2 regions of the Nostoc sp. ChiQUE02 genome follow, and region 2 is predicted to be linked to the other one. Evidence: riboswitches for the same ligand, from Rfam matches in the RefSeq annotation. Region 2 holds a riboswitch; the other holds the start of a gene.
The links. A riboswitch is a leader RNA that binds a small molecule or an ion and turns the genes downstream of it on or off. The one in region 2 is predicted to bind cyclic di-AMP.
Positions count from the first base shown of each region.

Region 1: it holds a riboswitch for cyclic di-AMP, as region 2 does, so the genes downstream of both, RM347_RS22470 (glycosyltransferase) here and RM347_RS06590 (universal stress protein) in region 2, are expected to answer to the same signal.

Region 1 covers NZ_JAVRBN020000023.1:87,701-98,856, forward strand. The annotation lists gene RM347_RS22470 (glycosyltransferase) at 1-1,254, opposite strand, end outside; cyclic di-AMP (ydaO/yuaA leader) riboswitch at 1,417-1,626, opposite strand; gene RM347_RS22475 (alpha-D-glucose phosphate-specific phosphoglucomutase) at 2,145-3,779, opposite strand; gene RM347_RS22480 (hypothetical protein) at 3,877-3,999, opposite strand; partial or broken gene RM347_RS22485 (ISKra4 family transposase) at 4,103-4,234, shown strand; gene RM347_RS22490 (hypothetical protein) at 4,378-4,650, shown strand; gene RM347_RS22495 (SBBP repeat-containing protein) at 4,799-5,332, opposite strand; gene RM347_RS22500 (SBBP repeat-containing protein) at 5,313-5,699, opposite strand; gene devC (ABC transporter permease DevC) at 5,738-6,559, shown strand; gene RM347_RS22510 (DevA family ABC transporter ATP-binding protein) at 6,588-7,280, shown strand; gene RM347_RS22515 (alanine--tRNA ligase-related protein) at 7,491-8,216, opposite strand; gene RM347_RS22520 (hypothetical protein) at 8,540-8,761, opposite strand; gene RM347_RS22525 (hypothetical protein) at 9,038-9,835, opposite strand; gene proC (pyrroline-5-carboxylate reductase) at 10,200-11,021, opposite strand; gene RM347_RS22535 (zinc-binding dehydrogenase) at 11,064-11,156, opposite strand, start outside.
Region 2 covers NZ_JAVRBN020000004.1:326,287-337,442, reverse strand. The annotation lists gene ntrB (nitrate ABC transporter permease) at 1-779, shown strand, start outside; gene RM347_RS06600 (ABC transporter substrate-binding protein) at 872-2,314, shown strand; gene RM347_RS06595 (ABC transporter ATP-binding protein) at 2,535-3,371, shown strand; cyclic di-AMP (ydaO/yuaA leader) riboswitch at 3,389-3,524, shown strand; gene RM347_RS06590 (universal stress protein) at 3,725-4,345, shown strand; gene RM347_RS06585 (high light inducible protein) at 4,827-5,039, opposite strand; gene RM347_RS06580 (chlorophyll a/b-binding protein) at 5,081-5,293, opposite strand; gene RM347_RS06575 (high light inducible protein) at 5,336-5,548, opposite strand; partial or broken gene RM347_RS06570 (high light inducible protein) at 5,605-5,817, opposite strand; gene RM347_RS06565 (MFS transporter) at 6,302-9,421, shown strand; gene RM347_RS06560 (dienelactone hydrolase family protein) at 9,629-10,459, opposite strand; gene RM347_RS06555 (class I SAM-dependent methyltransferase) at 10,894-11,156, opposite strand, start outside.

The DNA of each region.
Region 1 (11,156 bases), on a different contig from region 2:
TCGGGTATTGGGTGCTGTTTGAGCCAGCAAACGAGTGTATAGCTGAGTTAGTCGGAATGCCACACTATACCAACTAAAGGCAATTTCTGTTCGTTGTCGAGCCGCTTCACCTAACTGGTCTCGCCAAGCTGGGTTGATGAGAATCCGGTCTATGGCAGCAGCAAAAGCTACTTCATCTTTGGGAGGGGCAAGTAACCCTGTGACTTCTGGTACAACAGTAAACTGCAACCCACCAACATCACTAGCTACGACTGGAGTCTGACTAGCCATTGCCTCAATGGCAACTAAACCAAAAGGTTCATAGTGACTGGGTACTACGCAGACATCAGCGGCGGCGTAGTAGAAGGGAAGGACAGTTTCATCTAGGCGACCAGCAAAGGTTGTACAATCTTCTAATCCAAGTTCAGTAACGATGCTGGCAATGCGATCGCGTTCAATTCCATCACTCTGACCTGGACGGCTACCACCCCCAATCACTAGTTGGAGGTTAGCCTCACCCCTTAAACTAGATTTGGCAATGGCTCGTACTAAAGTTTCAATTCCTTTGCGTCGGTCAAAGCGACCAACGTAGAGAACTATCTTGGCATCTGGTGCAATTCCCAACTTTTCCCGCGCCGCAGACCGTTGAATATTTCCAAATTTATCAGTATCGGTGCCACAGGGAATCATTTCAATATTCCCCTTGCTGGAAACGAGTATCCGCATGTGTTTTTGTTCTTGCGGACTAGTTGCAACTACACAGTCTACAGTTTCTAAACAGGCTTTTTCTACAGCTAATCGCTGGGCTGCAATTACGGGAATATCACCAATACTTCTGTATTTAACCGCTCCTAAAGAGTGGTAAGTATGTACCTGAATCAGCGGTTGCTGCTTTTTCAATTCCATGCCAACCCAAGATGATAACCAGTAGTTGGTATGAATTAGGGAGTAATGGAAGCCTTGTTGCTCCTGGAATTGCTGGAATTCTCTGATGAATTCAGGTAGATGGTGAAATAAGTTATCTCGCCCGATAAATTTAGCGGGGCCAGCTTTTAACCGAATAGTACGACAATTTGGACTATGTTGAGCGATCGCAGCTTGTTCAGGACTACTACGACGAGTGAACATATCCACTTGCCAACCTTGCTGGGCTAGGGCATAACCTACTTGACGCACATAGACATTTTGACCTCCAGCCTCTTCTTGACCAATTTCAACCGCTGGGTCTCCATCAACAGAAATTAGGGCAATGCGATGTTTCTTATTCTGGAACAACATAGCTGATTTTCACCTCAAGGCAAATAATCCTGCCTCAGACGCCAGAAATCAAGATATTGTTATCCTCTCTCAAGGCCGAGGCAGGCACAACGAACCGCAAAGTTACCAGCCAAAGGACACTGACGAGAACAAGGCATTACTTGTAAGAATGCTGCTCGTTCAGTCTCCTCTCAATGCCGACGAAGTTAGCTGACGGGCTAGGACTGAGAGATGTCCTTCTTTAGAAAATTATGAGTTCTGAGTTATATACTTTAGTCACTTCTAACTCCTCAACCATTAACTCCTAACTTTCTTCAAGATACGCCCCAAACTTGGTTCCTCCGCTCCGGTTTACCCTTACTCACAAAATGTTTCAGGTAATTATAGTGGATTAGGCAGACTGACTTTATTTATCTTCAAAGTTTATAACGTGTCATCATCAACTATGTCAAGAGGATGAACAAAAAAAATGTGGTGAGAATCACCACAAAGCTCGTTGTAACTAGCGTTGGAGAATCAGAATATAGGGTAAATTTTGAGTTTTTGATATGCTTGCAACAATAAACTTACTGATATTCACCGCTAGATTTTCTTTAGTTTCTGGCAATGAACAAAGTCTTGAGAATTGCAGTTGATAAATATTACTACGAAGTTTATTTAATTTAATTGACGTTTTTCAGACTGTCACAGATATTACTCTGGCTAAAGAAATTGCCGAAATCTGAAAGAGTCTATTAGAACTTTTGCGCCAATTCAATTTTACTATTGATACGTTCATTTTCATCTAATATCTGGGCTTCACCAAATAATAGCAATGGTAAGCAAGTTCGTAGTAAGCACAAAGCATCGTTATTTTCTAAGCACGCTTTGTGCTGACTACAAACCTCAAAACTAGCGCAAGCAAAGTACTAGGTGATCACAGTTGGCTGTTCTCGTCCTGTCAGTTCGCGGATCTGGGCTATCTCCTGGACAATAGTGATTAAAGAAGCAAGTGCAACCTGTGGATCAAGGTCATGTTTGGCGGGATCTGGCTCATAGCTTTCTAGATAAACCCTTAGGGTTGCACCTTGAGTTCCCGTACCAGAAAGTCGCACCACAATTCGAGAACCATCGGTAAAGCCAATGCGAACACCTTGTTGCTCGCTAATGCTACCATCAACAGGATCGGTATAACTAAAGTCATCACTGTATTCAACTTGATAGTTACCGAATTGCTTGCCTTTGAGAGTTGGCAATAAAGAACGCAGCCTTTCTATCAAAGTGTTGGCAGGTCCTGTCTGTATCTCTTCATAGTCATGGCGGGAGTAATAATTGCGTCCATAAGTCTGCCAGTGTTCCCGGACAATCTGCTCAACAGATTGTTGCCGGACTGCTAGGATATTTAGCCAAAACAGCACAGCCCATAGCCCATCTTTTTCGCGGATATGGTTAGAGCTGGTACCAAAACTTTCTTCACCGCAGAGAGTAGCTTTACCCGCATCTAAGAGATTGCCGAAAAACTTCCAGCCAGTGGGTGTTTCATAGGATTCAATCCCGATCTGAGCAGCAACTCGATCTACTGCTTGGCTAGTAGGCATTGATCGCGCTACCCCGGCTAAACCCTCACTATAGCCAGGGATTAGCTTGGCGTTTGCGGCTAAAACTGCGAGGCTATCGCTAGGAGTGACAAAGAACTTACGCCCTAAGATCATATTGCGATCGCCATCTCCATCAAAAGCTGCCCCAAAGTCTGGTGCATTCTCTGCGTATAAAATATCCACCAACTCATGAGCATAAACCAGATTGGGGTCAGGGTGCCCGCCCCCAAAGTCTTCTAGGGGTGTACCATTTTGCACAGTTCCCACTGGTGCACCCAAACGTTGCTCGAAAATGGCATGGGCATAGGGGCCAGCCACGGCATGTAAGGCATCAATGCTGAACCGAAAATTTCCTCTTGTTAACAGTTGGTGAATCCGTTCAAAATCAAACAGGGACTCCATTAACTCTTGATAATCATGTACGGAGTCAATCACCTCAACTACCGTCTCTCCTAAATGTGACTCACCCAAGGTTTCTAAATCTACATCTGGTGCTTCCAGAATTTGGTAGCTATCGATGACTTTACTGCGATCGTAGATAGCCTCTGTCACCTTTTCCGGCGCTGGGCCACCGTTGCTAATGTTATATTTCACACCAAAGTCACCATTTGGCCCGCCCGGATTATGGCTAGCAGACAAGATGATGCCACCAATAGCCTGGTACTTGCGAATAATCGCGGAAGTCGCAGGAGTAGACGAAATACCCCGTTGACCAACTTTAATCCGCCCAATGCCATTGGCCGCAGCCATTTTCAAAATGATTTGAATAGCTTGGCGGTTGTAATAACGACCATCACCACCCAAGACTAAGGTTTGTCCGCGCAAGTCCCCCACAGAATCGAAGATGGATTGAATAAAATTTTCCAGGTAGTGGGGCTGCTGAAAAACTCTAACTGCTTTCCGCAGCCCAGAAGTACCTGGTTTTTGGTCACTGAACGGAGTAGTAGAGACTTTATGGATATTCATAGATAATGTTTAACAAAGCATTTTTCTTTTACAGCTTTGCATAAGTTCGTTACAAAAAAATTGCCACTCAAGGGGAATGTTCAGATTGAAGATACCTTTAACGTGAGATACGTTGCGTTTGGAGAATGCCAAAACCTGAATCATTGCTTCGTCCCCCTTTAATCTCAACGCCAGCCAGCAGATCCATCAACACCACTCTGAGTCCCAGGCGATGACGCATCAGCCACGCGGTAGAATGATTGCTCCAGTCTGTACAAATCGGCGGCAAGCTACACGTTCAACAACAACAGCAGGCGGTACAACAAATTCTCACCCCTGGTCATATTGAGTATTTTACGGGTGTACAAGTTTCCCATAGCAGTCAACAACGATTGGTACATTGCCAGAACTTTGACTTGCTGGTGCAAGAAGACATTGTTGAAGAATTAAGTGTCGATGCTGGAAACATTAGACTTATCCGCAAAACGTAAATGTTTATTGTGAATGGGTTTGAGGGATTCAGATTGAATAGGCGATCGCAATCTTAGTCTACGATAAAATAGGTGTTTGAAGGTATTCAGGGCAATAGAATTGTTTCTGCTGAAATCACGGACATCCTGTGCGAACTCTGGTATGCGATGATGCGCCTCAGTTCAAAGTTGGGAGAATTACCGCGCCTCCCTATGGTTTTAGCGCTTCAATGGAGCCACGCCATAAAGGGGTTCAGTCGGGTCAAAAATCCCTTGTCTTTTCAATGGCGAGTGTCGAGCGATGGGCACTCAATGACCATCTGCTCGACACCTTTATTTCAACGTTAGGACTCTCGTCGGCTGTAATTAAATCCCATCCTAATTACCAAAACCTACAACCTTACGGCGTTATTGCTGGCTAATTTTGTCTGGAGCATTGCTTACTTAAAATGGATGTTTGAATGGTTTATCCGAAACACTACCTTTGATTTCATCTTTCTCCAGATGTACGGAGTTTTTTCAAAAATCAATCCTAATCCGATAAAATTCCGTCATTATCTTTTCAGACTTCTATGTTTTTGGTATTGCTATATTACCATTATCAATTTCCTTAGCTAAAACTCTAGGAAAAGAGTTTTTGATATTAGGGTTGAAAATCTTGCCAAGGCTAGAAGCGATTTTGCCATAACTTGCGACACTAACGTTTGTATTGGTTCCCTTAGTAGTCTTAATGATGTTATCGCCTATTGGTAATCTCTCATCAGTAACAATATCATTACTAACATCAAGGGTGGAGATTGCATTAGGTTCGGCAATGCTGATTCTATTATTAGTATCATCACCAATAAACTTCAGCAGCCTTCCTTTCTTTGCATCAAATTGAGACACCCAAGCATCTACAGCCGAACTATCCAATCCAGTCACATCACCCAGTAACCCATCAGTAAATCCCGTCACATAAACCTTACCACGGTTATCAGCAGTCACACCCGAAGGATAGTCAAGATTATTTTTGCTACCAAACTGTTGAATCCACTTATTATTACCTTGGGTGTCGAACTTTGCTAACCAGGAATTATAAGTTTCATCTTTTTGTACTATCATATTTGGCTACCCAGGCATCTGTAGAACTTTGATTAGTTCCAAACAAAGGCCCAGTGGTATATCCTGTTATAAAAACGTTGCCCGAAGGATCTGTTGCAGCAGCAAGACTGAGATCGTTACCGGTAGTTCCTAATTGCCCAATCTTCTTTCTTTGCGGTGATTTTTTGGCTGGTTTCGCACCCACAAACCGGAAACTTTTATTTTTTAAATCTAAATTTACTTCCGGTTTAGCAATCACATAAGCGACTAAGTCAGGTAATTCTTGTTGTAGCGAAAAGATAGCCTTGACAAAAAAAGGTTGCTTGATTCCATCAACTTTTAATCCGTTAATATCTACCAATCGATAGTCTGCTTGTTTCCCATTCAACTGGATGGAAAAATCCTATTAAGGGCAATTACCGAGCGATATTTGTAGTCGGTTTTGAACCAGAAAAACCTATTTTTACCATACCAGAGGTAAATCAAAATTTAAATAAGCTAAAACTTCCTGATACTGTTCTTTTTGATCGTTCTTCTCGCTCAGAGTATGGTTCAATTGCTGCTGAATTTGAGCGTAAAAAACAGGTAGTGACAGAAATCAGTAACTATAGAATTAAAACAGTTGGTTTGTTTACTCTCGGTCCCTCATTTGCTGCTGATGAGACTGTAGTTACTAGCGATCAAAATTTTTTGCGTTTATTTAAAAATCGCCGTCGGGGAGAAATTAATATTGGTTTAATCAACCTTAAATCAGGCGTTGATAAACAAAAAGTTATTGATAATCTAGCCGCAAAACTTCCTAAAGATGTAAGATTGCTTACTTATCAAGGATTTATTAATTTTGAGGAAGATTATTGGCGCACCAGTACAGCTATTGGCTTTATGTTTGCACTTGGTACAAGCATGGGATTTATTGTTGGCATAGTGATTGTCTATCAAATTCTTTTTACAGATGTGAACGAACACTTAGCCGAGTATGCCACCCTTAAGGCTATGGGATTTACCGATAATTATTTATTAAATATTGTTTTTCAAGAAGCTCTAATTTTAGCGATTTTGGGCTACATTCCTGGGTTGGAAATTTCTTTGGGTTTATATGAATTAACTAAGGCTGCTACTTCTTTACCAATGTTTATGAGTGCTAGCCGTTCTATATTAGTTTTTATTATGACAATTTTAATGTGTTCTATTTCTGGTGCAATTGCTGTACGTAAGTTGCGAACCGCAGACCCAGCAGATATTTTTTAAGTAAATCAAATATATTTATAGTTTTTAAATGTTAGAAAATCCTATTATTGCTATTCGGAATCTCAATCATTACTTTGGTCAAGGTCAATTGCGTAAACAAATGTTATTTGATATAAACTTAGCAATTTATCCTGGTGAAGTAGTTATTTTGATGGGACAATCAGGCTCAGGTAAAACAACCTTTCTCACCTTAATAGGAGCCTTGCGGTCTGTCCAAGAGGGAAGCCTCAAGGTTTTAGGAAATGAACTATATAAAGGTAGTCATAATCAATTAATACAAATCCGTCGCAATATTGGCTATATCTTTCAGGCTCACAATTTGCTGCAATTTTTGACTGCTTGCCAGAATGTTCAGATGTCGCTGGAGTTGCACAAAGAATTTGACAATCAACAAGCTCAAGCTAAATCCAAAACTATGCTGGAAGCTGTTGGCTTGGGAAATAGAATAAATTACTATCCTGACGACTTATCTGGTGGGCAAAAACAGCGAGTTGCAGTTGCGCGTGCTTTGGTAAGTCATCCCAAACTGGTTTTAGCTGATGAACCCACTGCTGCTTTAGATAGTAAATCAGGTCGAGATGTAGTAGAACTTATGCAGCACCTAGCTAGGGAACAGTGTTGTGCTGTTTTGATGGTTACTCACGACAATCGCATTCTTGATATTGCTGACCGTATTATTTATATGGAAGATGGACGTTTGGGAAATTATCATACATCTTAGAACCTGACTTTTCCCGTTAAGTCTCATAAAGGATTCTGACTTTTGCCGTTAAGTCTCAAAAGGCTTACTCACAAAGGATTTCGGAAAAAGCACATCAGGTAAATTCAATAAAAACTATTACTAGCTTCCAAGTTTCTTTTCATTCCTTAGGTTGGTCATGGCAACCAGAATTATTGCCTACCTCGAATTATTAAGGAGATACGTTTAAATCTACTCAAATTTATAACTGATCTTGAGATTTCCTTTTTGACGTTTTACTTTAGTAACTATTACACTTTTTAATTCATTAAGTGATTTTAAATGAGTCCCTCCACATGGAGTTGGGTGAAAATTGTCAATTGTCACTACTCTCAAAGGTTTTCCTGGAGGTAAATTATTGGGTATGTTAGACCAACGTAGTGCTAATTTTTCTGGTGTAATCAGTGAAACTTCTACACTGGTAGCTTCATTTAAAGCTTCACTAATTTTTGTATTAACTTCAGCAATAAATATCTCCGTATTTTCAAACGAAGGGCTTCCTTGAAACTCTACATAGGAACCATCTGGAAAATGATACCCTTTAACTGCGATTAGATTTTTATCTAGGGATTCGATTATGGTGTACATAAGATGTCCAGCTGTATGAGCCTTAGCATTTTGCATACGATGGGCTTCATCAACATATAAATTTACCTCTTCGCCTTTTTCTAAAGATACAGATGAAAAATCTCCATAATGACGAACATCTCCATCTACAAAGCTTACGAAACCGATTGGAAGCTGAACTCCTTTTGCTTCAATAGTGCCTATATCTGAGGGCTGGCCACCACCCTGCGGATAAAACACAGTGCTATCGAGTACACAATAAGAACCCCGTTCATCATTGGCAACATACTCAATGTGAGCATTATCAGTGAATTTATACGTGTCTTCAAGATAAGCAAGTACTGTAGACATAGATAAATCTCTCTAGTTGACTTTTGACTTTGAGAACGATTATTTAACAAAGTGATGACAGTCCAGATTTTATGCCAAACGCCTGAGTATAATCCGAATCATGAATATTATTGTATTAAAAATCACGATTATATTAATGTATTACTGTTGTTACACGTTACCAGCTATCATAGTCTGTGAGGTCAATTTCGTCTCCTGTTAAAGTATTTTTGATTTTAACAATATTAACTACAGAAGTAGGATAGAAGGTAAAAACATATCCTTCTTCTATCGCTCCATAGTATACTTCTACTTGTCCAGTTTCTAATTGTTTTCTAATTTTACTATAATTTATTTTGACTAAGTTTTTCTCCGTCAAAAAATCTTTTGCCTGTTTCCAATTCCTGTATAGCTATACGCTTTTCCACCTTTTGTTTCCATCCAATGTATTTTAAATACTGCTTACCAGAAAATTCAAAAATAATTTTATCTGTTTCAGCTTCAAGTAAAGTTACTTCTTCATTACTTACTTGGAATACGAGTCTATCTTGATAATTTTCAGCCATAGTATACTATGTGTATTAATAAAAATTCAAGTTTAACTAATATATAAAGCAAAAAATTCAAACTCTAATATATATTACTATATAAATAGCAAGTAATATTATATAACTCGACTTATTTTATCATTTGGGTATTTCGAGCGCAAGCTTTCTTACCTGCGCTACATCAAACAATATAGAACAATCAAAATACGTCCTGGGTATTACCATTAAAAGGCATCCATTCTTAAAAGTAGCAATAGCTACCTTTACACCCTTTTACAGGTTTATAAATTGCCTTTACGACCAAAAAACTAAATCACCTCCCGGCATTTTTCCAATAAAAGAGCTAATTGTTATACGTTCTCCAATGCCTGGTAAGACTTCATGAAAATTACGGCTGTTGAAGATGACTAAATCTCCTGTAAGTGGAATATTATGTTTTACTTCTGAGTTAGTTACTAAAGAAGAATCGTAGCCATAGGAACCAGGAGTTTTATATTTTTCATCATCGGGCTGCCATTGTCGATTGTAGACTTTGCAGATACCTCCTTGGCTAGGCGCTTTGACATAGAGATTCCATACTAGCTGTGAGGTAACATTTCCTATTCCCCAATTTGGAGCATCTAATTCAGCAAAGTCTATGTGTAACAAGGCGATATTAATCTGACGGATCAATCCGGCAAAATAATCCCCATAAGCTTCATCCTCATAAGCAATTTGGACTTTACTTGAGACATTCTGGCGCAGAGTTGTTGCCAAGCGTTTTAGCGGGTCAAAAGATAAAGAAGTTACCTGATTATAAGTTGTATTGGCTTTTTTAACCGCATCAAAATATCCCAATTTATCCCGGTTTCTATATTCAAATTGGGTAATTCCAATTCTTCCTATTGGTGGTTCCACATTTCTATAAAAATCAAAGCCAACTTTTTCAATTGCCAGAGCTAATTTGTTACATTCTTCATCTGAAGCAAATTTAGGGATACGAATTGATGGAATCTCATTTCTCAGCAATGCTTCGAAATTTTGATTATTCATTTCACAGTCATTTAATTTTTGCCACTTGATTGTTTTTAGCATGGGAATTTTCTCGCTCATAATTTCTTGTAAATTAAACTGTTGTCAGAATAGGGAATAATAGAAACATTTATAGAGTAAAAGCAACCTTTTATTAGTTGTTAAACAACTGTGGTTTGCATATTTTTAAATTAACCTAACTTTTTTATTAAATTTAGAAATATTTAGTGCTTAATGATCAGTAATAAGTATCGAATAAGAAACTTATGATCAGTACTTACATACAGCAATTTGTAAGTAAATGAGGTAAAAAATGCCAGATTAAAAATCAGATATAAAGAGTTTCTAATTCCTACTCCCTGCCTCAAAACTAGTAGCTTTCTACTTCATACAAAAGAAAACTACTTTATAACTCAGAACTATCTTTGCAGTTGAGCAGACTTTTTTAACTGATATCACCTATTTTTTGAGTGCGGCTTAAAGCAGCAAGCACTGCATTAGAGATGACAGTTCGCATACCACCTTTTTCTAATTCGTAAAGACCAGCAGCAGTGACTCCCCCAGGACTAGTTACTTTGTTTCGTAAGACGGCTGGATGTTCATCAGTCTGAAACATAAGTTCTACACTGCCAGCAATTGTATGCAAGGTTAGTTCTTGAGCTTGTGTGCGAGTTAAACCCATCTGAACCCCAGCATCAATCATCGCTTCGATGTACAGAAACACAAATCCAGTCCCCGCGCTACTCAGCGCCGTTGACATATCAAGGTAATGTTCATTTTGGGTAACAAATTCCTTGCCTAATGCTTGTAAAATAACTTGGGTGTGCGATCGCTGTATCTCTGTTACACTTGATGATGCGCTCCACACTGTAGTCCCATGACCAACTTGTACTGCAATATTCGGCATTGTACGGACAACAGCAGGATGATTCAACCCTTGGCACAGAGATGCAATACTTACTCCACCCACAATACTAATTACTAAAGCTTCAGGTGAAATTTTATCCTTCAGCATAGCCATAACAGATCCTAAAACCTGCGGCTTCACCGCCAATATCACAATGGATGCACCTTTTACCGCTTCTATATTGCTGGTTGTAGTACGGATTCCATATTCCTTTTCTAAATGAAGGCATCGCGCAGAAAGCGGATCGCTGACAATAATTAGATCGGGTTTTGAAACAATCTTCGTTGATAACAATCTAGTCATTATCATTTCACCCATCGTCCCACCACCGATAAAGGCAATTTCTAAATCTCCGAGCATATTTTCTCCCTATTACACAAGTCGTTTAATCTATTATTGTTATCAAGATAGATTTGGAACAATCACAGCCTTTAATACAGAGCCTTTTTCTACATCTACCAGCGCTTGATTAATTTCTTGTAGTGTGTATGAACG
Region 2 (11,156 bases):
TCATCTTTAGAGATGTCTTCTTTCTACCTGTATTAGGCTTCTTGGGAATAATTGTGCTGTGGTGGATTGTTGCACTTGCCAATCATGAATTAATGCCCACCCCACCAGAAGCGCTAATCGCTAATCTAGACTACATCTTAAATCCCTTCTATCAAAGAGGCCCAGGCAACTTGGGAATTGGTTGGTTGTTGATAGCAAGTCTGCGGCGAGTATTACTGGGCTTTTTGTTAGGTGCGGTAGTAGCGATTCCTTTGGGGTTTCTAATTGGGATGTCCAGACCGGCAATGCTAGCGCTCAATCCCATTATTCAAATTTTCAAACCCGTATCGCCCTTAGCTTGGCTGCCCATCGCCTTAGCAATTTTCAATTTAGCAGATCCTTCCGCCATTTTTGTCATCTTTATTACTTCCTTATGGCCAACAATTATTAATACCGCTTTAGGAGTTTCTAGCGTTTCTAAAGATTATTTAGATGTGGCACAAGTGCTGGAAATGCCCCGTTGGCGACGAATTACAAAAATAATTTGGCCTGCAAGTCTGCCGTATATTTTTACAGGTTTACGAATTAGTTTAGGCATAGCTTGGTTAGTAATCGTTGCCGTAGAAATGCTTACAGGCGGTATTGGTATTGGGTTTTTTGTCTGGGATGAATGGAGTCGCTTAAACCTGAGTTCAGTCTTTTTAGCTGTGTTGATAATTGGCTTAACTGGGTTAATTCTAGATTATGCTGTGGGTAAACTCCAAGAAGTAGTAACCCATCGCCCTAGAACTTCCAACTAACAAAATTCGGCTGCTATCAAAACAGCAAAATAAAATACAACGAGACTCTGCGTCTAAAGCTTGAGCAATTAATCACCAATGGAGCTACAAAAATGGGTGATATAAACTGGACTCGACGAGATTTTATTAAGGGAATAGGAGCAACCACAACAGGAATAGCGCTGTCCTCCTGTGTAATTTCAGGAGACAGATCCGCCAAAGGGCTAACTGAAGAAGCCTTAGCCGTACAACCAGTAGTTAAATCGCAAGACCTAGAAAAGTCCGATCTCACCGTTGGTTACGTTCCTGTTAATGATTGTGCGCCATTTGCGATCGCCTGGAAAAAAGGCTTCTTCCGCAAATATGGTTTGAACGTTACACTTAACCGCGAAGCTAGTTGGGCCACCTCCCGCGACGGTTTAATTTTTGGTCGCCTGGATGCTTCACCCGTAGTATCCGGTGCAGTCACCAACGCCAGAATTGGTGCCGAAGGGGCACGCCACGCCCCCTTGTGTGCAGCCATGACCATTCACCGTCACGGTAACGCCATGACAATGAACAAAGCCATGTGGGATTTTGGGCTGCGTCCGTGGTACGAGTATCAAGAACAATATGGCGATGGCGCTTTAGAAGCCTTTGGGCGCGATTTCCGAGGCTATTTTGACAAGCAGCCGCCAGAAAGCAGAGTTTGGGCGGTAGTATTAAGTTCCGCCATTTACGAATACTTTGTCCGCTACATATCCGCCGCCGCTGGTGTAGATCCGCTTAAAGAGTTTCGGATCATCATCGTTCCGCCCCCTCAAATGGTGACAAACGTGCGGATTGGTGCAATGCAAGCTTACATGGTTGCAGAACCCTGGAATACACGAGCAATTACAGGTAATGAAAACATCGGTTTTACCTTCGCACAAGGTAAAGAAGTCTGGTTGGGACACCCAGATCGTTTGTTGGGCGTGATGGAATCTTTCATCGACAAAAATCCCAAAACCTATCGTTCCCTAGTAAAAGCGATGATTGAAGCTTGTCAGTATTGCAGCAAAGTAGAAAATCGCCAAGAAGTAGCCGAACTACTTACAGACCGTTCCTTTACAGGTGCTAGACCTAAAAAGAAAGATGCCCCAATCGCAAAGTTTACAAGTCCGGGAATTCTCGGTAATTACAACTATGGTGGCTTTGATGGCAAAGACCGTACCATCAAAGCCGCTGACACCACGATTTTCTTCGATATTCCTGACAACCTTCCCAAACAGCCAGGAGAACACTCAACATTCTTGTGGAGATCGAGAAGCATCTGGCTGATGACACAAGCAGCCAGGTGGGGACAAATTCAGGAATTCCCCAAAAATGCCGAAAAATTAGCCGAACAAGGCTGGAGAACAGATTTATATCGGGAGATAGCGTCTGAAATGGGCATTGAGTGTCCCAAGGATGATTACAAGGTCGAACCACCAGAAGTATTTATAGATCAGAAAGGTTTCGACCCCAGCGATCCTGTGGGCTATCTGAATAGTTTTGCCATCAGGGCTAATGCTCCCACTCGCTTTTTCATGTCTTAAATCCCAAGTTCAAATATTAACTGTGCCAATTTTGGATTTTGGATTTTGCTTCTTCGGTTCATGCCTTATTCGTTGTAGGCAGAATAAATCTAAAATCCTTAGCAGACCAGCACCTTTTTGGTCAAAAACAATCCAAAAGACGCTCGCGGACTCGCTAACGCTACGCTAGTGCAAATCTAAAATTGATTGATGACTAAATTATTTCCGGAGCATTTTGATGATGGAATATACCTCATTACCTATTAATACCCAGAGCCAAGTTCTGCCCCGCCCTGGATTTTTAGAAATTGAAAATTTAGTCAAGTCTTATCCGACACCTGACAAAGATAATTTTGTCGTTTTGGATGGAGTTAATCTAACGATTGGTGAAGATGAGTATATTTCTGTAATTGGTCACTCAGGTTGTGGAAAATCAACTCTACTCAAGATAGTAGCTGGTTTAGAAAAAGCAACTTCAGGCTCAGTCCGGCTAGATGGAAAAGAAATTCGTCAGCCCGGAGCCGAACGGATGATGGTATTTCAGAACTATTCACTGTTACCTTGGTTAACAGTACGAGAAAATATCCGTTTAGCTGTGGATGAAGTGTTAAAAAATGCTAATCGTGCCGAGAAAATTAGCATTGTAAATCAACACTTGGCAATGGTAAACTTGACGGCGGCGGCTGACAAATATCCTGATGAAATTTCTGGAGGTATGAAACAACGAGTAGGTATTGCCAGAGCCTTAGCAATTCGTCCCAAAATGTTGCTAATGGATGAACCTTTTGGGGCACTAGATGCGCTAACTCGTGGCAAATTGCAGCGGCAGGTATTGGATATTTGGGAAAATAATCGTCAAGCAGTGATGATGATTACCCACGATGTAGATGAAGCAATTTATATGTCCGATCGCATCGTCTTGATGACCAATGGCCCGTCTGCTAGTATAGGGGAGATTTTAGAAGTTCCTTTTGAGCATCCACGCGATCGGGCCGCCATGCGAAACTCAAAAGAATATTTTGAACTCCGCAACCACGCCCTAAATTTTCTTGATCGATATTTTGCCCAAGACGAGTAAATTAGATTATCATTTTTTTTAGTGGGTAGCCTAATTCAAATTCATGAAAGCTGGATTTGGAACGGAGGAACCAATGTTTGGGGCTAATCTTACGAGAGACACCTTCCAGTCTTAGCCCGTCAGCTAACTCCGTAGGCAATGGAAGGAACCCCCAAGACTTTGGCTGTAATACAGTTATTATTGGGGTTTCCTTGACTGATTTAAGATTTGAGATTTTGGTTATCGTCACTCAATCTAAAATCCAAAATCGTTCGACTGAGCGTAGCCGAAGTCCAAAAATCTAAAATTTGTCACCCTGCTTCTCATTGCTAATTCATTTCATTGGGAGAAGTAAAGCTGTGAAAATCAAGCCAATGTTAGCACGTCTGCAAAGTGCCACAGGTCGAGATGACTTAATTGAGCAAATGGTACTGTTGCCAGAACCAAAAAAACCTTTTTCTAAAAAACCTCAAAAAGCAAAAGCAGTTAATTTAATTGTCGCGTATAACGCATCTCCTAACAGTCATACGGCACTAGATATTGCCTTTTGGATTGCCCATCAAACGCGTTTAGCTACCAATGCACAAGTCACAGTTCAAGCCGTTTATGTGGTAGAAGATAATCAAAGCGGTCAGTATCCAAATATCTTGAACTTTCCCCAACAACAGCCTTCATTGGAATGTCAAGTCAGTGAAGTATCAAAGTCTGTAACACAGGTATTAACTCAACCCAAATTGCAGACAGTGCTAACTCCCCTACAACAAGCAGATATAATTCTCTGGCAAGCCCGAAGTCTGGCTGAAGAATGGCAGGGTTCCTTCAAATCTCATTTGCGGTTTGGCTGTATTTCCACAGAACTTAACAAAGTTGTTGAATCAGAAGCTGCCGATATTCTGTTTCTAGGTTGCAATTCTGTCAATCATCCGATGATTGAGTCTCTAGGTTCTAATTTCCCCTGTGCCGTTTTGGGTATTCCCAGTTGTATTGATGAATAATCGCTGTTTAAAATTTCAGTAATTTTTGTCAAATTTTGATCGGAGAAAAGTCACCTACAACTAGGTGGCTTTTTTAACTACTAAATAAATAAACTTAAAATTTTCGATATACAAGCATCAATTATTAAAGCCATGAAACACGAACTATTTTTTTATAAATTTGAAATAAAATATTATCAATGGCGATTAAAAACTAGAATTGGGTTCATATACAATAAATTTACCTACTTGGCTAGGCTTATATCCAAGTGGGTGGATTTTTATAAGTCTTGAGGATGTGTATGAATCAGCAAATGCGATCGCTGTTCTTTGCAAGTATTTCATAGAAGCTTTTACGTGAGCTACACTCGTAGGGGTATGGCATTGCCGTACCCCTACACTTGTGATGCAATGTTGTACCGCATCTGAATGGGAACCGCTGTAAGCACTTAAGTGCTTACTACAAACTATCTTAACCTGTCATAATTCTTATGGCAGACTACTAGTAGCTAATTAGGTGCAATACATCACGTAGGACGCTATAACCAGACAAATCCCAAAGCAAATAGGCAAGGAAACCAATAGCCGCCAAGCGACCATTCCAAATTTCGGCTTGGGGAGTCCAGCCAAACAGAAATGCATTGCGATCTACACCGTTGTATTCTGGTGCAACAGGTGGTAAATCAGTAGAAGGACGAGTTCCTTGAGTTGCCATTTTTTTCTCCAATATCTAGTAGTTTTTTAAGCGTTTAATCTTTAGTAGCCAATTATCCGGAGTACATCCCGAAGGACGCTATAGCCAGCTAAATCCCAAAGTAAATAAGCAAGAAAACCAATCATTGCAAAACGACCATTCCAGATTTCGGCTTGGGGAGTCCAGCCAAACAGAAATTCATTGCGATCGCGACCGTTGTATTCTGGTGCAATAGGTGGTAAATCAGTAGAAGGACGAGTTCCTTGAGTTGCCATTTTTGTTCTCCAATACCTAGTAGTTTTTTAAGCGTTTAATCTCTAGTAGCCAACTAAGTGCAAAACGTCACGAAGAACGCTATAGCCAGCTAAATCCCAAAGTAAATAGGCTAGAAAACCAATTGCTGCCAAGCGACCATTCCAAATTTCTGCTTGGGGAGTCCAGCCAAACAGAAATTCATTGCGATCGCGACCGTTGTAAGCTTTAGCAACAGGTGGTAGATCGGTAGAGGGACGAGTTTCACGAGTTTCCATTGTTTTTCTTTCCAAAGCTAGTATTTTCTGAGATGTTTAATCTTTGAGTTTTTTTACTAGCCAATTAGGCCTAGTACGTCACCCAGAACGCTATAACCGACTAAATCCCAAAGTAAATAGGCAAAAAAGCCAATCATTGCAAAATGACCTTTCTAGATTCGGCTTGAGGAGTCCACTTGAGGAGTCCAGCCAAACAGAATTTCATTGCGATCTTTGCCATTCCATTCTGTTAGAAATAGTGGCAAATCTCTGGAAGAACGAGTTGCCATTCGTTTGTCCTCAACGATTCATTTGTTAACTTTAATGTATCTGTTTATAACTAGACTTCTTTCTGCCTGTAGGCACAAACCGTAGGCACTTCTTCTGGACGATTATCAGAAACGTATTTTTTCAGACAAATCCACCTTGGGAGGGTGAGCAAAAATTGATATGTAAACAAATGTAAAGGTTTCGTGAGCAAACTAAATTTAAACAGAATCAATCGCTACAAATAAGCAATTAAAAATTAAAAATTTAGCTATACATAATTAATAGTAGGTAGGAGTTTGTTTAAGATTTACACCGATAGATAGTAAAAGTTATATCTTCCGCTGGATACACTTTTCAATCTTTGGAGAGATGCTTTAAACAGCTAAATTCCAGGATTCTGAGCTAAAGAGTTAGGTATTGCCATAGGTACAAACATAAATACTAAGAGTTGCTTCTCAAGAAATTCTTAATTCCCCAAATTTAAACTTAGTAGAAGGAAATACAATGTTCCAAAGTACGGAAATCATGCTGGGACTCTACAAACCACTATTATGGGTGGCACAGACTCCAGTAGATCCCTCCAACGTCACGCCAGCACAGGCATCGGTTCTCACTTCCGGGCCGCGCTTTTTTGTGGCTTTAATCTCCGGCGTGATCCTAGCCTTTGCTTTCCAATTAGTTCTAACTAATCTCTCCCTTGCAGCCGGTATTTCCTACCTGGGACACTCATCTGACTCGGATTCAGATAGTGGGGAAGTCGGAAGTTTAGGCGGCAGTATTCGCAAAATCGGCACAGCAGTGGGAATTTGGACATTAGTCACTGTGACGATCGCCTTATTAATAGCTTCTTTTCTCGCGGTTAAATTAAGCCTGGTAATCTTAGACCCAGGATTGGGGGCGATTCTCGGCTTGGTAATTTGGGGTGCTTACTTTTTGCTCCTCGTTTGGGTAAGTTCTACTACCGTAGGTTCCTTAATTGGCTCAGTTGTCAATACGGCAACATCCGGCTTTCAGGCGATTATGGGTACAGCCACCGCTGCACTAGGCGCTAAAGCTGTGAATAACCAAGTGGTAGCCACAGCTGAAGCCGCCGCCGCCGCTGTCCGTCGAGAACTAGGAAGCGCCATTGACCCCGTAAGTATCCGGGAAAACATTGAAGATTACTTAGACAAGCTGCGTCCTCCAGAACTAGATGTGTCTAAGATTCGGAGTGACTTTGAAAATTTACTCAACGATCCGCAATTAAAAGCGATCGCTGGGACTCCAGATATCCGCAACATCGACCGCCAAAAGTTTATCGAGTTAGTCAGCAGCCGCACCGACCTTTCCAAAAAAGACGTTAACCGCATTGCTGATACTTTGTATAAAGTTTGGCAGCAAGTGGTGGGTCAGCAGCCACCCACCCAAGACCGTCTGGGTGAGTTAATCGATTATCTGAAATCACTCCCACCAGGACAAAGTAAGACAGATGAACTCAACGCCAAGCTGGATCGATTAGTAGCAGAAACTCGTGGCTCCAAAGAAGCTGACCAAAAGGCAGCTACTGGGCCAATTCAAAGTACACTCCAGCAAGGACTATCTGCTTTAACCGGCATTGTGTTGGGACGCACAGATTTGTCTGATTTGGATGTGGAAAAAATCTTGCGTAGCCTCACCACTGCCAAAGATAAAGTTACTCAACAAGCAGATAAGCTAGGCTTGCCAACACCATCGCAACCCTATAGCCCAATTCGGGCTGATGTCGAAAACTACCTGCACAACACTTATGCTTGGCAACTGAGTCAAGAAAAAATCGCCCAGGAATTTCGTGATGTCATCTACGACCCAGCAGCCGATCCTGGAATAGTCCGTAGGGAACTAGAACGACTATCCCGCAACGATTTCGTCAATATTCTGCAACAGCGGGGATTGCTTACCCAAGGACAAATTCAGCGCATTGCAAATCAACTAGAAGCTGTCCGCAAAGAAGTGCTAGTGACAGTTACAGGTATCGAAGAAAGAGAGATAGTCCAAGACTTGCAACGCGCAGTGGAAAGTTATCTGCTCGTTACCCCGAAAGCAGATTTGACAGCCGAAGGTATTGAACGGAATTTTAGACCACTGTTGCAAGACTCAGAGGTAGATTATGAAACCCTGGTATTGCGACTGGCGCAAGTTGAACGCCAGGAAATGCGGGAGATATTGCTGCAACGGAATGATGTCCAGCTATATGAAGTAGACAGCATTCTGGATGAGTTGGAAAAACAACGCGATCGCGTCTTGGTAGAATCCAAAGGACTAGCTGAACAGGCGCAATATCAAGCAGAAACATTGTGGCTAAATGTAGAATCATATCTGCGTAATACTAAGAAATCAGAACTGAATCCTGATGGCATCCGCGCCGACTTCAAAAAGCTACTAGAAGATCCCCAAGCTGGAATTAGCTCAATTCGGGCACGCTTGTCTCGCTTTGACCGCGATACCTTAGTGCAATTGTTGAGTCAGCGGCAAGATTTGAGTGAAGATCAAGTTAATCAAATCATCAATGCTGCTGAAGAGTCGTGGCATAGTATTCGCCACACACCCCAAGCTGTTGTGGATAAAGCTAAAGAGCAATACGACTCTGTGACCACCACGATCGCAGATTACCTACGGAATACTGGTAAACAAGAACTGAATCCAGAAGGTATTGGGCGAGATTTGACCAGATTGTTTGAAAATCCCAAGGAGGGAGCCGTAGCACTGCGCCGTCGGCTGTCACAGTTAGACCGGGATACACTGGTGAAACTGCTCAGTCAACGCAAAGACTTGAGTGAAGAACAAGTCAATGAAATCATTGATTCCACCCAAACTTCGATTCGCAACTTTATCCGTGCGCCTCGTCGCCTAGCTACCCGCACACAGCAAAGAGCGGAAACATTCAAAGCTTATCTGGAAGAGTATCTGCGTCAAACTGGCAAGGAAGAACTTAATCCTGAAGGTATTAAACGCGACTTGCAACTCCTGTTACACGATCCGCGAGTTGGGGTAGAAACTTTTAGCGATCGCCTTTCCCATTTTGACCGTTCTACCATCATCGCCCTGTTGAAAATTCGGGAAGATATTTCCGATGAAGAAGCAGCGCGGATTGCCGATAACATCGTATCCGTAAGGGATCAATTTGTAGAACAAGTGCGGAACATCCAACGAGGGATTCAAGATGCAATTGATGGGGTTTTTGCCCGTATCCGCAACTATCTCAACTCCCTGGATCGCCCAGAACTTAACTACGATAGTATCAAGCGTGATGTTCGCACATTTTTTGACGATCCCCAGGCGGGGTTTGATGCCCTGCGCGATCGCCTCTCCTCTTTCGACCGTGATACCCTAGTGGCAATTATGAGTTCTCGTGAGGATATCTCCGAGGAAGATGCCAACCGGATCATCGACCAAATTGAACGGGCACGCAACACAGTATTGCAACGTGCAGAACGTCTACAGCGCGAAGCCCAACGCCGCCTAGAAGAGGTAAAACATCAAGCACAGCGGCAAGCAGAGGAAACCCGCAAAGCCGCAGCTACAGCGGCTTGGTGGCTGTTTGCTACAGCACTCGTATCCGCTATTTTCTCTGCATTAGGAGGAGCATTCGCTGTAGTTACGCTGTAGTTTAACAAGTTGTCTCCGCTAACTTTTAAGCCTCCCACCAGTATGGGAGGCTTTTCTATGTTCCGCAGACTTACACCAAGTCCGGTTAATCACTTATGATTACCACATCTGTGCAAAAATCGTAAAAACCTCTTTCTCCCTGCTCCCTGCTCCCTGCCCCCAGCAAGAACTGCGGTCCAAATGATAAGTCATTACCCGAACACAATATTACACCCCATGCTGCTTAAACCATGCCAAAAGCCTTTGCCAACCTTCTTTGGCTTCTTTCTCGCGGTAGGAGGGGCGATAATCGGCAAAAAATGCGTGGGGTGCATCAGGGTAGACGATGATTTCAGATTTGCTGCTGCTGGACTTTAAGCGATCGCGCATCTGCTCTACTGTATCGAGGGGAATACCTGTATCTTTCCCCCCGTAGAGTCCGAGAACTGGGACTTTCAGCGTCGATGCAATATCAACGGGATACTTGGGCTGAAGTTCGGTAGCATCACCCACGAGTCGCCCGTACCACGCCACACCTGCCTTGACTTTGGGATTATGTGCTGCGTATAGCCAGGTTATGCGACCGCCCCAACAGAAACCTGTAACCGCCAATTTGTCGGCATTACCCTTAGCTGATTTCACAGCCCAGTCTACCGTAGCATCAAGATCGGATAACACTTGGGCATCTGGTACTTTGGCAACAATTGGGCGAATGTCGTTTATGCTACTTAACTTCGAGACATCGCCTTGACGCACAAATAATTCGGGTGCGATCGCTAAATACCCCAACTGGGCAAAACGACGAGTCACATCCTGAATATGCTCATGTACACCAAATATTTCCTGAAGCACCAGGACGATGGGGAAATTTTCACCAGTCGCAGGTACTGCTCTGTAAGCAGGAATTTCGCCATCTTTGACAGGAATTTTTACCGCACCAGCTATCAACCCCTTAGCGTCGGTGGTGATGACTCCCGCAGAAATCGGTTGTACTGCTAGGGCAAAACCCGTCGCTAAGGTGGCAGTTGCGATAAATTTACGGCGTGTTATTTCTTTCATCATCTCTACCTTGAATTGGCGAAAACTTTAATCTTTAATGTTGATGAACCGTACAGTACTATACTATACATAGTACTGTTTACCAATCAGTTTACTGTAATACTGACTGCGTTTGCTACCTCAGTTTTCGCCTATAGATAAGGAGCGATCGCTATCAAAACATAAACATTAATCAAAGCTTTAGCTGCCTTGAAGAATGAAACACGGTTAAAATATTTACCTCATCATCGCTGACTAAATATACAATTCACTAACTACCAAAGATAATCTCTCGAATATCCTCTTGAGCGATTTCTGGTACTGCCCTGATAGCAAAAACTGTTGTAGACATTCTACAGATAGAAATATCTGGTCTACAAATACCTGGGCAGAACTTGGTGTATCCCGTGCAATCAAATCACCGTTTGCACAAGCCTACACAAACAAATTATCCTTCATTTCTTCGCCTGTATCACTTGTAAACTACCACCTGCATATAAAGTTGGTTCACTCACTTCAAAGCCAGTCTCAGTTAATAATCCAGCCAAATCAGTTTTCAACAATTGCCAAGCTGTTTCTGTCTCAAACAACAACAAAAACACTGATACCCCAGGCCAGAATATCGGATTTGTCGGAGCGTGAAAATCCACCAGTGTAAACACCCCTCCTGGTTTCAGTACCCGATAAACTTCATTAATAATTTTTCGTAATTGCTGAG